3 regions of the Rossellomorea sp. GAMAL-10_SWC genome follow, and region 3 is predicted to be linked to each of the others. Evidence: riboswitches for the same ligand, from Rfam matches in the RefSeq annotation. Region 3 holds a riboswitch; each other region holds the start of a gene.
The links. Region 3 has a riboswitch for cobalamin ahead of V5E38_RS08565 ((2Fe-2S) ferredoxin domain-containing protein). Riboswitches for the same ligand answer to the same signal wherever they lie in the genome.

Region 1: linked by a shared signal. The riboswitch ahead of metE (5-methyltetrahydropteroyltriglutamate--homocysteine S-methyltransferase) and the one ahead of V5E38_RS08565 ((2Fe-2S) ferredoxin domain-containing protein) in region 3 are both predicted to bind cobalamin.
Region 2: linked by a shared signal. The riboswitch ahead of V5E38_RS11955 (ABC transporter substrate-binding protein) and the one ahead of V5E38_RS08565 ((2Fe-2S) ferredoxin domain-containing protein) in region 3 are both predicted to bind cobalamin.

Annotation. Positions count from the first base shown of each region.
Region 1 covers NZ_CP144911.1:1,248,972-1,254,073, forward strand. Annotated here, with positions in the region: gene brnQ (branched-chain amino acid transport system II carrier protein) at 1-321, shown strand, start outside; gene V5E38_RS05980 (amino acid permease) at 451-1,839, shown strand; cobalamin riboswitch at 2,105-2,303, shown strand; gene metE (5-methyltetrahydropteroyltriglutamate--homocysteine S-methyltransferase) at 2,451-4,739, shown strand; gene V5E38_RS05990 (acyl-CoA thioesterase) at 4,756-5,102, shown strand, end outside.
Region 2 covers NZ_CP144911.1:2,428,617-2,433,718, reverse strand. Annotated here, with positions in the region: gene V5E38_RS11965 (response regulator transcription factor) at 1-399, shown strand, start outside; gene V5E38_RS11960 (ATP-binding protein) at 399-2,183, shown strand; cobalamin riboswitch at 2,329-2,501, shown strand; gene V5E38_RS11955 (ABC transporter substrate-binding protein) at 2,624-3,583, shown strand; gene V5E38_RS11950 (FecCD family ABC transporter permease) at 3,549-4,601, shown strand; gene V5E38_RS11945 (ABC transporter ATP-binding protein) at 4,598-5,102, shown strand, end outside.
Region 3 covers NZ_CP144911.1:1,753,641-1,758,742, forward strand. Annotated here, with positions in the region: gene V5E38_RS08555 (polysaccharide deacetylase family protein) at 63-764, opposite strand; gene V5E38_RS08560 (YbjQ family protein) at 1,183-1,503, shown strand; cobalamin riboswitch at 1,775-1,961, shown strand; cobalamin riboswitch at 2,140-2,321, shown strand; gene V5E38_RS08565 ((2Fe-2S) ferredoxin domain-containing protein) at 2,448-2,831, shown strand; gene cobJ (precorrin-3B C(17)-methyltransferase) at 2,885-4,510, shown strand; gene V5E38_RS08575 (sirohydrochlorin chelatase) at 4,573-5,102, shown strand, end outside.

The sequences.
Region 1 (5,102 bases), 500 kb from region 3:
CCTGTATTAATGACACTATATCCTATCGCTATATCCTTAATTTTCTTAACATTCTTACACTATACTTTTCAAGGTAGGTCAGAAGTGTATCAAGGTAGTTTGATCTTAACTTTTATTGTGAGTCTATTTGATGGGTTAAACTCAGCTGGAATACAGATTGAAGTAATTCATCATCTTTTCAATAAGTACCTCCCGTTGTATAGTTTAGGTTTAGGTTGGATATTTCCAGCTATTATTGGTGGTTTTATTGGTTATTTTATTAGTATTTTACGTAAGAAAAATAAGAAAAATATTCCTAGTTCAATTCGAAAGATCAGTTAATTATAGGAAGATAGAGCAGGTTTTTAACTGTAAATATTCTAAAGTAAGTTAGTAATGGTTTTAGGGGAGAAGTTTTTAAGTTTGATTCAAAAAGTGACACTTGTTTCATCAGAAAGGGGAGGAAATAGAATGGTACAAAAGGAATTGAAAAAAGGATTGAAAGCGCGCCATATTCAGATGATTGCTTTGGGCGGAACAATCGGTGTAGGTTTATTTATGGGTTCAACGAGTACAATTCATTGGACGGGCCCTTCAGTAATGCTTGCTTATGCAATTTCGGGGATTTTTATCTTCTTCATTATGCGTGCAATGGGGGAAATGCTATACCTAGAGCCAAGTACAGGTTCATTTGCGACATTTGGCCATAAATATATACACCCTTTAGCAGGGTATATGACTGCTTGGAGTAATTGGTTCCAGTGGGTTATTGTTGGAATGTCAGAAATTATTGCAGTTGGGGCATATATGAAATACTGGTTTCCAGACCTACCTGCTTGGATACCAGGAATTATTGCAATTGTGATTCTTGGTGCAGCAAATTTAATTTCCGTTAAATCATTTGGTGAATTTGAATTTTGGTTTGCAATGATTAAAGTCGTTACGATTTTATTAATGATTGTTGCAGGGTTTGGTCTTATTTTCTTCGGTCTTGGAAACGGTGGAAATGCGATTGGACTATCTAACCTTTGGAAAAATGGCGGATTCTTTACAGGTGGTTGGTCAGGTTTCTTCTTTGCACTTTCACTAGTTGTTGGAGCTTATCAAGGCGTTGAATTGATTGGTATTACAGCTGGAGAAGCAGAAAATCCGAAAAAAACATTAAAAGATGCGATTCAAAGTCTTATTTGGCGTATTTTAATTTTCTATATTGGTGCTATTTTTGTAATTGTAACAGTTTTCCCTTGGGATCAACTAAATTCGATTGGTAGCCCGTTTGTTGTAACTTTCGCAAAATTTGGTATTACAGCTGCAGCTGGAATTATTAACTTTGTCGTAATCACTGCTGCATTGTCTGGTTGTAACAGTGGTATTTATAGTGCAGGTCGCATGCTTTATACATTAGGTATAAATGGACAAGCACCAAAATATTTTACAAAAGTCTCAAATAACGGAGTGCCTTTATTTGGTACGTTCGGTGTACTAATTGGTTTAGTAATTGGCGTTATTTTAAATTTTATTGCACCAAAAAACTTATTCGTGTATGTATACAGTGCAAGTGTACTTCCTGGGATGATCCCGTGGTTTGTCATCTTAATTAGTCATATTCGTTTCAGAAAAGTAAAAGGAGATGAAATTAAAAATCATCCTTTTAAAATGCCTTTTGCACCATTTACTAACTACTTAACATTAGCCTATTTAGTTATGGTATTGATCGGTATGTGGTTTAATGATGACACACGCATCTCACTTATTGTAGGGATTATTTTCTTGGCAATCCTTGTCATTTGTTTCTATGCTTTTGGTATCGGAAAACGTGTACCATTAGATGCTCAATCAGATGAAGAAATAGCTAATTAATACATTACTTAGTTTGATGGTAAGATGTTTCTTTGAACATAGCTATTCAATAAAAAAATAAATTTTATAAACAATCAATGCGTTCGTATGATTAGATCAAACAGTAATTAAACTGGATGAGATTAGTATACGAACGCATATTTTAATTACTTGAATTACTAAATCAACAGCATTTATTTAATCCAAAATAAAAATTTTTTTAAAATAGAACGAAAAATAAAAAAATATTTTGACTATTTTTGCATTTTATGACAAAATGATGAAAACTAAATAGTAGGGAATAGGTGTAAATGAAGTTCAAAGTTTGAAATCATTTACTTAAAAGGGAAGTTTGGTTTAATTCCAACACGGTCCCGCCACTGTAATAGAGGAGTAAATAAGAAGATGCCACTTATTAAAATAGGGAAGGCTTTTATTTACAAAGATTCTTAAGTCAGGAGACCTGCCTATTCTAACGACGCTGTTTGACCTACGAGAGATAGGGAGGTGCCTTATGGAAAGAAAGCTTAAGTTAACGTATTCTAATTATTTATGTTTTCCAACTTAAAGGCATTTTTGTCTCTTATGAGATAAAAATGCTTTTTTATTTTAGTTAAAAGGAGAGGGAAAAGATGGTACAAATAAGTAATCTAGGATATCCGAGAATTGGTGAAAATCGTGAATGGAAAAAAACGTTAGAAAGCTTTTGGCAAAAGAAAATTAATCAAGAAGAATTTGAGAAGGAAATGAAATCACTAAGATTAAGCTCAATAAAAAAACAGTACGATTTAGGTGTGGAACTAGTCCCTGTAAATGATTTTACGTTTTATGATCATGTGTTAGATTTTGCTACTATGTTTGGTTGGATTCCTGGTCGATTTGGTGAAATAAATGAAAGACCAAGTCTAGATACGTATTTTGCATTAGCAAGGGGTAGTAAAAACATTGTAGCTTGTGAAATGACGAAATGGTTTAATACAAACTATCACTATATCGTTCCTGAATATCAAAAAGAGAAGCAATCTAAATTGCTATTCAATAAGCCATTAGAAGCATACAAAGAGGCTCTAATTGAGCTTGGTATAAAAACGAAACCTGTCATTCTAGGAATCTATTCATTTGTACAGTTAGCAAAAGGTTACCAGGAAGAAGAAAAACGAAACATAATTAATAAACTAGTAAACCTCTATATACAAATGCTTAAAGAGCTAGAGAATGAAGGTGTTGAGTGGGTACAAATTGATGAACCATGTTTTGTGTTAGAAGAGTCAAGCGAAGATATTCGTTTTATGAAAGAAGTTTATGATCAAATCGCAAAAGCTGTACCTACATTATCAATTATGCTTCAAACTTTCTTTGAAGCAGTTGAACAATATAAAGAACTAATTTCATTCCCAGTATCAGGTATTGGTCTTGATTTTGTTCACGGTAAAGATGGAAATTTAGAGTCGATCCTGAAGTACGGATTTCCAAATGACAAGGTATTAGGCGTAGGAATACTTAATGGGCGTAATATTTGGAGAAATGATTTAAATGATTCCATTGATTTTTTAAATTCTCTTAAAAAAGAAATAAGTCCAAAAGATTGGTGGATTCAACCGTCTTGTAGTTTGCTTCATGTACCAGTTACAAAAGTTGAAGAGAAATTATTAAATGAAACATTGTTCGAGGCATTATCGTTTGCTGATGAAAAATTAGAAGAGTTAGTGATACTAAAAAGTTTATTTATAAACAAAGCGAGCATGTTTGAAAATGAAGTTAAATATGCAAGTAATTGTTTAGTAAATTTAAAACAGCTTAGCAAAAAAAATCATTCAACTAGTAATGAACTGGAATCCATTAATGAAGAAGATTTTAGAAGACCAGTACCATTCCATTTAAGATATCCATTACAAAATAAAGTAATGAATTTACCGATTTTACCAACGACTACAATTGGAAGTTTCCCTCAAACGAAGGAAATTAAACAAATAAGACAGCAATGGCGCAAAGGAACAATTGATGATTCAGAATATATGAATCAAATTAAATTGAAAATTAAAGAGTGGATTGAGATTCAAGAAAATATTGATATGGATGTATTAGTACATGGTGAGTATGAACGTACGGATATGGTTGAATATTTTGGTGAGAAACTAGAGGGATTTGCATTTACGAAAAAAGCATGGGTTCAATCTTATGGATCACGCTGTGTTAAACCGCCAATTATTTTTAGTAAAGTTGAATTTACAAAGCCAATTACTGTAAATGAAACTGAGTATGCACAAAGCTTAACAGCTAAATCAGTCAAAGGAATGTTAACAGGTCCAGTTACAATATTAAATTGGTCGTTTGTTCGTGAGGATCGTACAAGAGAAGAAATAGCAAATGAAATTGCACTAGCTTTACGTAAAGAAGTAAAAGCACTTGAAACGGCTGGCATTTCAATTATTCAAGTTGATGAACCTGCAATTCGAGAAGGTTTACCATTGAAGCAAAAAGATTGGGGTCAATATTTACATTGGGTAACGAGAGCATTTCGTTTAGCTACTTCAAGCGTCCGAAATGAAACACAAATACATACTCATATGTGTTATAGCAATTTTAGCGATATTATGGACACAATTATTGATTTAGATGCAGATGTTATTTCAATTGAACATGCAAGAAGTCATCAAGAATTTTCTACTTATTTAGCTGAGTCCCCTTATCCATTTGGAATTGGTTTAGGCGTGTATGATATTCATAGTCCGAGGGTACCATCGGTTGAGGAAATAGAAGAAAATATTATTAGTTCTTTAAAAGTGTGTGATGCAAATAGATTTTGGGTTAATCCAGACTGTGGTTTAAAGACGCGCAATGAAACTGAGGTAATAGATGCCTTAACAAATATGGTAAAATCTGCGAAAAAAGTTCGAGAAAAATATTATTCAATTATTTAATGATAGGGTGAAATCGATGAGTGGTAGATATGTAAAAGAATCCAGAGTATTTGATAGTAGTAGAATATTTCCAACTGATTTAAATAACCATGGTACATTATTCGGAGGAAAAATGCTTGCCGCTATGGACTTAATTGCCTCCATTTCAGCTACAAAGCATTCAAGAATGGAATGTGTAACCGCATCGATGGATTCAGTAGAATTTTTATGTCCAGTTCGTGAAAGTGACTGCATTTATTATGAATCGTTCGTGATCTTAACGGGCTCAAGCTCAATGGAAGTATTTGTTCGAGCTACTGCCGAAGACCTACTTTCAGGTGAAAAAAGAGTTGCTGCAACATGTTTTGTAACATTTGTTGCACT
Region 2 (5,102 bases), 670 kb from region 3:
CCGCGTGAAGTCGTTCTTCGAGTTAAAGCTCTATTAAGACGTTCTTCCCCTGTACCAGTATTTACTTCCGACAATTCTTCAGCGAAGGATATCGTAGTGTTTCCGCATCTAACGATTGATAATGACGCGCATAAAGTAATTGTTGAAGGGGAAGAGATCAGTTTAACGCCAAAAGAATACGAACTACTGTTGTTTTTAGCTAAGGCACCTGACAAAGTATTTGATCGTGAAACATTATTAAAATCAGTTTGGCAATATGATTTTTTCGGAGATTTACGTACAGTAGACACACATGTAAAACGTCTGCGAGAAAAACTGAGTAAAAGCTCTGAGGATGCTGCGAAAATGATCGTCACTGTTTGGGGTGTCGGTTATAAATTTGAAGTAGGTCAGGAGTAATGATCGTAAGAAGTTTAGTTGGAAAGCTTTGGCTGACAATTATCTTACTAGTCTCTCTTGTATTATCATTCTTGACCTTTGTCTTAATAGGATTTTTTGAAAAATTTTATATTGACCTTCAAGTACAAAATATGAAGGATGATGCCACAAAAATTGCACAATTAATAGAAAATGGTCAACCACTCTCCGATATTGAGTATTTATCAAATAATATTGTTAGTAGATATTCAAGAGTAATCATTTCTATTGACGGTCAAGAGCCATGGTATTCAAATAATACATATGGAATACAGGAGCTACCATTTAAAGAAATTAAAAATGATGAAATCTTAAATAAAACGTTAACTGATCATAAAGAGGTCAGTAAAAGACTTGTTTATGGTGAAAATAGTGAGAGAGAAAAATTAGTAGTAGGTGTTCCATTACATACAAACTCAAAAAATGGAGCTGTATTTATATACCAAACATTACAACCTGTAAAAGTGATGATTCACCAAACGACTAATTTTGTCTTGCTCGCGGCATCGATTGGGATCGTGTTAACAACATTTTTCTCATTCTTTCTTTCTTCTAAAATTACAGCTCCTCTTAGAAAGATGAAAGAAGTTGTAAGTAGTATGACTTCAGGGAATTTTAATGTGAAAGTACCAATCCATTCAAGTGATGAAATTGGAGAACTTGCGTATTCATTTAACAAGATGAGTAAACAATTAAATTTTAATATGAATGCATTAAAACAAGAGAAGGAGAAGGTTTCTAATATTATTACAAGTATGGTAGATGGTGTAATTTCGATTGATAAAGAAGGTCAAATCGTGACATCGAATCCACCAGCTGAACGCTTTTTGAAAATGCTTAATGATGATCAATTTGAAGAACCTTCTTCACTTGTTTTAACGAAGGAACTATTAGATTTATTTGTATTAGTCGTCGAAAGTGAGAAAAAGCAATTTATAGAATTAAATTTCGATCAAGGCAATTGGCAAGTTTTAATGTCGCCTCTTTATAATCAAACAAATATAAGAGGCGTTGTAGCGGTGATTCGTGATGTTACAGAACAAAGACGGTTAGAAAAGATGAGAAAAGATTTTATAGCGCATGTTTCTCATGAACTACGAACGCCTATTTCCTTATTACAAGGTTATAGCGAAGCGATTGTTGATGGTGTAGCAGAATCCAAGGAAGAGATGCAAGAATTGTCACAAATCATTTATGATGAGTCACTTAGAATGGGTCGATTAGTAAATGATTTGTTAGATTTAGCAAGAATGGAGAACGGATTTACTGAATTAAATAGAGACTTCGTTCCTCTAGTACAATTTGTTGATCGGATTTTACGCAAGTTTAAAGGTTTAGCAAAGGAAAAAAATATTAAGTTATTTGGAGAAATCGACAACATTCCGCATTTAAATATCTACATAGATGAGGATCGGATGGAACAGGTTTTTACAAATTTAATTGATAATGCAATAAGACATACAAATGAAAATGGAAGAATTATTGTTTCAGTAAATCAAAATGAAAGATCAACTACATTTAATTTTATTGATTCAGGTGCAGGGATTTCAAAAGAAGATTTACCATTTGTATTTGAACGTTTTTATAAAGCGGATAAAGCTCGTACAAGAGGTAGAAGTGGCACGGGTTTAGGTTTATCAATCGTTAAAAATATTGTAACAGCACATGGTGGATCGATTCAGGTCTATAGTGAAGAAGGACAGGGAACGACATTTAAAGTTAAAATACCGCATAATTTACGAATGAACGAAAAAGATGTAGAGTAATCTTGTTTCATATAAAACATATTACCTTTAAGTTTAGAGACGATATCACTGCAAAACAAACAAAAAACAAAAAAAATTAGTAAAATAATAAACATATAAAGAAAATAATTGAATTCTTACCAAATTTATCTTACGATTGAATTAATGAAATATTGATGAGTTTAGTGCAAGTATTGCTTAAAAGGGAATCTGGTATAATCCAGAACTGTCCCCGCAACTGTAATGTGAACGAAACGAATAGCCACTGTTCTTTAAGAATGGGAAGGTCGGAGTAGGTTGAAACAAAGTCAGTAGACCTGCTAAATTCATCCTTGTTCAATTCTTCGGGGAGTAAGAATTTGAAGCAGCAGTTGCAAGAATTCTTGTATTTATATGTTGTTTCAGCCCCATTCAAAATGAATGGGTTTTTTTATGCTTTCCAAAATAATAGGAGGATTTAAATGAAGAAGTTTTTATCAAGTTTTATCATTATGTTATTGTGTTTAGGATTATTTGGTTGTAATAATGATACCACACAAAAAAAATCGAATGTAAGTAAGAGTGAACAAGCAACTTTTCCAATGACTGTAAAAGATGCAACGAACAAAGAAGTTAGCTTTAAAGAGGCACCTAAAAGAATCGTATCACTTATTCCAAGTAATACTGAAATCTTGTTTTCTATTGGTGATGGCAAGGATGTAGTAGGGGTAACAGATTTTGACAATTATCCAAAAGAAGTAAAATCAATTGATAAAGTTGGCGGAAATAATGCCGATATGACTTATAATGTTGAAAAAATTATTTCATTAAAACCTGATTTAGTTTTAGCGCATGAATCAAGTTTAGGAATTTCTGCTGACGGTTTAGAACAGATCAAACAAGCGGGGATTAATGTTTTTGTTGTAAAAAATGCTGCAACTATTAATGACGTGTATGATACAATTCAACAAGTTGGAGAAATAACGGGAAAAACTGAGCAATCGAAAAAAGTAGTAACTGGTATGAAAACAAAATTAGATGAAATTAGCAAAAAAACAGCTAAAGCAAATACAAATCCAAAGGTTTGGCTTGAAATATCAGGACCACCTGAAATATATACAGCAGGTAAAGGTACGTTCTTAGATGAAATGCTTTCGATTGTTCATGCTAAAAACGTAGCTGAAAGTGAAAAAGGTTGGGTTAAGTATAGTGAGGAATCAGCTATTAAAGCGAATCCTGATGTGATTTTAACTACTTATGGATATTATGTTCCAAATTTAGAAAAAACTGTAATGGCTAGGAAAAACTGGCAAACAGTAAACGCAATTAAAAATCACCGTGTATATGATGTTAATTCAGATACAACATCTAGACCTGGTCCAAGACTTGCAGAGGGAGTCGAAGCAATTGCAAAGGCGGTTTACCCAGAGCTTTATAAATAATACATATTTAATCTTTTTAATTCCATTTATCTTATTAATTTTTTTATTTATTTTAGGGGTTTCGATTGGGTCTACATCGATTCCCTTTTCTTCTATTATTTCTAGCTTTTCAGATGCTCTATTTAAAACTGATTATGTTCCAGCTGATATTCAAACAATTGTCATGAATATACGAGTGCCAAGGGTAATGTTAGCTGGATTAGTCGGTGCTAGCCTTTCGTTGGCAGGTGTTGCATTTCAAGGAATACTTAAAAATCCATTAGCTGATCCTTTTACATTAGGTGTCTCTTCAGGTGCCTCTGTAGGAGCAGTGGTTGTTTTATTTTTTCAAATAAGCTTACCTTTTGTAACTTATTTTACTTTGCCAGTTGTTAGTATATTATTTGGATTTGGAACACTCATCTTATTATTACTATTTGTTCGAAAACTAGATCCATCTCTTAATGTAGAGACAATCATACTAGGTGGCATTATAATAAGTTCGTTTTGTTCTGCATTATTATCATTATTTATAACTTTTTCAAATAATGAATTACGTACAGTAATTGGCTGGTTAATGGGTAATATCGGTGGGAGGGGCATTCAGTACTCTCTTAGTTTATTACCGTTTTTAATCATTTCTTTCTTAATTTTATTTAGTCAAAATAGGCAGCTAGATGCGATGACATTTGGTAGCACAAATGCAAAACATATTGGAATTGATGTAAAAAAATCCACTTATTTAATTTTGTTAACTGGTAGTATTTTGTCTGGTGCAGCAGTAGCTGTTTCTGGAACAATTGGATTTGTAGGATTAGTTGTTCCGCATTTTACTAGAACTTTGGTAGGGCCATTACATAAAAAATTACTTCCATTATCAATGATCAATGGCGCAATATTTTTAATCGGGTCGGACATATTATCAAGAGTTGTATTAGCCCCAAGAGAGTTACCAATCGGGGTAATTACTTCATTAATTGGTGCTCCAATATTTGCATTAATATTACTATCTTTGAAAAGAAATAGGGGAAAAGTATGATTAAATGTCAAGATATCTCATATTCATATGATGGAATTCATACTGATTTGGATGAACTGTCTTATTCTATTAATCAAGGAGAATGGCTAGGAATTATTGGTCCAAATGGGAGTGGAAAGTCAACGTTTTTAAATATTCTTAGTGGACTTTTTAAACCGTCTAAAGGAAATGTCATGTTAGATGGAGAATTTGTATCTAGTATGTCTAATAAACAAATAGCAAAAAAAATTGCTGTTTTATCACAACAAAATTCCTATACATATTCTTATGAGGTAAAAGAAACAGTTAAACTTGGACGTCTTGCTCATTCGTCTTCCTTTTTTCCTAGCTGGTCCACAATCGATGAAACTGCAGTCAATAACGCAATGATGATGACTGGTACTAAGAAGATGGAAAAAAGCCTCATAAATGAAATTAGTGGTGGTGAGCGTCAAAGAGTATTTCTTGCTCAATGCTTTGCTCAGGAAACACCATATATTTTTTTAGACGAACCAAGTAACC
Region 3 (5,102 bases):
TTATGAATACGTAAAAACACCACAAGGTAAAGAGTTTCCTTGTGGTGTTTAGTTTTAATAAGCTAATGATCAATCCTAACAAACTGATATTGGTTTTGTAAACAATGTTCAATAAATCTCTCTAACGCTTTTATTGTATGAATAGGAGCATCCTCGTCTGCACCAAATGTATCTCCATTATCATGTAATAAAATAATTGCTCCTGGTTTCGTTTGATTTAACAAAAGACTATAAATGCCTTCACTTCCTTTTTTACTACTCCAATCATTTGCCATTACAGACCATAAAATAATTTTAAGCTTTTTCTGAAATAGAAGTGGAAGTGAAGCTAACCCCCAAGGTGGTCGATAATAAAGTGGGTTATCGTTCGTTATTTTCTTAATAATACTTGCAGTCTTTTTTATTTGATTTTTTAATTGTTTTGGACTGAGAAACCAATTACATTTATGTTTATAATTGTGTATTCCGATTAAGTGACCATCTTCATGTATTCTTTTAATGATCGTAGGATACTTTTCTGCCGCTGAACCTAATACAAAAAAAGTTGCTTTAATCGAATGACTTTGGAGTAAATCTAAAAGTAAATTCGTATAAACTGGATGTGGACCATCATCAAAAGTTAAAGCAATTCGTTTTTGACTTTTAGAATAAACTTGATGGATTGAAAAGAATTTAAATAAACGTGTTAGTAAACTCGGGATTGGTCCATAAAGAATAAATAATAATAATAGTAACCCCCCGATAATGATGAAAATTCTAAGCATAAATTCTCCTTAACTACCTTTAAATAATAATAATCATATAACATTATTATAGTCCAATTTATATTTTGTTGGTAATTAAATGCAGATAATATTATGATAAAATAAAATTGTGCTCTCGAAAAGTGAGTAGATGGTAAAATGAGAATGATTAAAGTTTAGCACTAAATTTATAGATGTAAATAAGAAGTCATCAATTGAAATAGAAAAATCAGTCTCGGAAATTTTAACGAATATTAATTTTCTGAAAAAATGAATTTCTCTTTTGTAAAAAGGGATTAAACCAATTACATAGAATTAATACAATATACGTTTCAAATTTTCCATTTTTAATTAATGAAGTTTAAAAATGGCATTGAAATACATACACAAAATTGGAAAATAATTTTGTGTAAAGAATAAAAATTTTGAGGTGAACATTATGATCGTAGTTACAACTGAAAACATTGAAGGGTATAAACTAGTTGAAGTAAAGGGTCCTGTATTTGGAGTTATTGTACGTAGTAGAGGACTTGGTGGCGATATTTTAGCTGGTCTAAAAAGTCTTGTTGGTGGAGAAATCAAACAATACACTGCAATGCTTGAGGATGCGAGAAAAGAAGCAATGGATCGAATGACTAAAAATGCTAGTGAAATGGATGCAAATGCAATTATCATGATGCGTTTTGATTCAGGTGAAATAGGGCAAAACATGAGTGAAATTGTCGCTTATGGAACGGCAGTAGTAGTCGAGAAAATATAATAAAAAAAGTGCGGACAATTTCACGGACAAGTTTACAAGAAAACCCACGAAGAGTTCTCTTTTTACTTGTCCTTAAATAACAATAAGTTTTAAAAAAAGAAATGAAGATATTTAATTTCTTTTATATCTATAATAATTCAATTACTTAAAAAAGATGAAGTTATTGGAGGATAGCGTTTTCCTTAAAGTAGTTTAATAACCTCTTGAAATATTAATTCTGATAGACTAGAATAATAATATCTAATAAATATCTAATAAATTGAATATTAATTTGTTAACAATTCGTTAAGATGCCTTAGGGCTTAATAGGGAATCTGGAGCATTACCAGAACTGTCCCCGCAACTGTAAGTGTGGACGAAATAGACAAACCACTGAAACGTTTATATGGACGTTACGGGAAGGGTCTAAAGTAGGAAGATACACAAGTCAGGAGACCTGTCTTAGCTTTTAAAGTTTCGATTTCTTCGGGGGTTGAGAAGATGAAACGTTTGGACAAAAAGGATTATTTATTAACTTTCTTTGTGCTGGCGTTTTATCCGTTCAACTTATGTTGAACGGATTTTTTCGTTTTAATGATTCTAAATCATTTTTTTATGCCTATAGTATGCCTCTACAAGAAACAAGTCTTTTTAAAAATTGAATAGATTAGGATTGGTGCACTATGAAAATAGTGCTTAATAGGGAAGTACGGTTTAAATCCGTCACGGTACCCGCCACTGTATGGGGAGTTCATTGCAGATGTCACTGAAGGAATTTGGGAAGACGCAATAGAATGATGAACCTAAGTCAGGAGACCTGCCTTTACCTAATAGCTTCAATCAACCTACGGGAACATAGGTAGAAGTGCTGAACTTACATCGCTATTTTTTTGTGTGTATTTATTCTGCACCCCTATGTCCATAGGGGTGCTTTTTTTATGAAAAAACGAAAGGGAGTATGTTACATGACTACTTGGAATTTACAAGGGACGAAACACCATGTCCTCATTTGTAACGGCAGCAGCTGTATGAGAAAGGGTGGGGAGGAAGCGACACAAGCAATACGGAATGAAATCACCAATTTAAGCTTAGATTCAATCATACATACTACAAGAACGAGATGCAATGGAAGATGTAAGGATGCACCTGTTGCCATCGTCTATCCTTCAGGGACTTGGTATAAAAACGTAACCCCAGAAGTGGGAACTACGATTGTAAAGCGTCATCTGGCTGAAGGCCATTGCCTTCAGGAGCATTCGATCTATCAATATTCCGAAGCTGGATTCATACATCCAGAAGGGTCGGAATGTATCGAAGGAATACAAAAAGCGGTTAAAGAAAAGATTTAACAGCGGATAGTAGCTGGATTCTAGTTTGAAATTGTGGAAGGTGGCGTAATAGTGTGAAAGGTAAATTATTGGTTATTGGTTTTGGCCCTGGTGATGAAAAACATATTACCGGACGGGCAAAGGAAGCCATCCAAGAAAGTGATATCATTATCGGCTACAAAACCTACGTTGATTTAATCAAGGGATTAATAGCCGGAAAGCAAATCATCAGCACAGGAATGACAGAAGAAGTGAGCCGTGCCCAGGAGGCTGTGAAACAAGCTGAGCTCGGTTACACGGTAGCTGTCATTTCGAGCGGTGATGCTGGTGTTTATGGAATGGCAGGACTTGTTTACGAAGTGCTAGTTGAAAAAGGTTGGAAAAAAGAATCAGGGGTAAAAGTGGAGGTGGTCCCTGGCATTTCTGCCATCAACTCCTGTGCTGCTTTATTAGGCGCGCCGGTCATGCATGATGCCTGTACGATTAGCTTAAGTGACCATTTAACACCGTGGAGCTTGATCGAGAAACGAATCGAAGCGGCCGCTCAAGCTGATTTTGTGATTGCCCTATACAATCCAAAAAGCGGGAGAAGAACACGTCAGATCATGGAAGCACAAAAAATTCTATTAAAATACCGCTCGCCAGACACCCCTGTAGGATTGGTAAAGAGTGCCTACCGTGATAGTCAAAAGATCGTCTTAACAAATTTACAAGAAATGTTAGAACATGAAATTGGCATGTTAACTACCGTTTTAATAGGCAACTCTTCAACATTTTTCTACGATGAATTGATGATTACTCCGCGTGGTTATCAGCGGAAGTATACATTAAATCAGGCAATTCAACCTTTGAAACCGCATCAGCGTCTGCAAAAGGAAGCTGAACCATGGGCATTGGAGCAAATGGAAGATGTAATGCCAGTAAACAAGAAACTAGTCACCCCAACCTCTGTGAAAGAGTCGCCAAGAGAGTTGGCTGAGGAAGCCTTGCAAATGATCCTTGGTGAGACCTATGGACAAACCCAAGGTTTAATTGTGAAGCAAGACTTTCAATCTATTTTTGAGGTAGCGGTCAGCCCTGGTGTCGCCAATAAAAAATTTACCGCGCATCAGATGGTCATTCTTTCCGAAATTGTCGGAAAAGAAGGAGTCATGGAATACACACAAGACCATTTTATGAAGCTGCAAATTTTAACCTCTAAGCCTGATGAGATTATTGAAAAACTAACGAGAGCCAACTTTTTGATTGCTCCTGTTGGCGACGTATTAACCGTAAAAGCCTGTGATTTTTGTGACGGAGAAAAGAAGGATTCCATCCCTTATGCCGATGAGCTACAAGAAAGGCTTGGCGGCATGGAACTCCCAAAAGAATTGAAACTTGGTGTGAATGGCTGCGGCATGGCTTGTTATGGAGCCGTAAAAGAAGATATTGGCATTGTCTATCGTAAGGGAGCGTTTGATTTATTTTTAGGAGCCAAGACAGCTGGAAGAACCGCTCATAATGGCCAAATCGTAGCTGAAGGAATCGCACCGGACAAAATTGTCGGGGTCATAGAGGGAATTGTTCAAGAGTACCAACAAAAGGCGTATCCAAATGAACGTTTCTATAAATTTTTTAAACGGGTCAAAGAAGTTCAAGGTTTTGTGTACCAGGATATCACACCAAATCTTAAAATCGAAGCAGCTGTTTGCGGGGAATAAAGGAGAGAAGTCTAGCGATAATTGGCAGGTAAGGCATTTACAAACAAAGGGGAGGAAATATTTTGAGAGCAATTTTATTTGTGGGGCATGGAAGTAGAGATCAAGAAGGAAATCAGCAGGTTCGAGAGTTCATCCGTGAGATGAGAAAGACTTGGGAAGATTCTTTCCTGGTCGAGACGTGTTTTTTAGAATTTGAACAACCAACAGTGAATCAAGGCATCGATCTATGTGTGGAGAAAGGGGCCGACCATGTTGTCTTGATTCCGATCATGCTCTTACAGGCAGGACACTCCAAAATTCATATTCCAGCAGCTATTGATGAGGCAAAGAATAAATATCCGTTTGTTCAATTTACTTATGGCCGACCAATTGGTGTTCATGAGGAAACATTTGAAATTCTAAAAACTAGATTAATGGAAATTGGCGAGAATGTAGAAACCATCGAAGACGATACGGCTGTCCTTTTGTTAGGACGTGGCGGAAGCGATCCTGATGCGAATAGTGATTTATATAAAATTGCTAGATTACTATGGGAAAAAACAAACTATAAAATCGTCGAACCTGCTTTTATGGGGGTGACCAATCCTTTAGT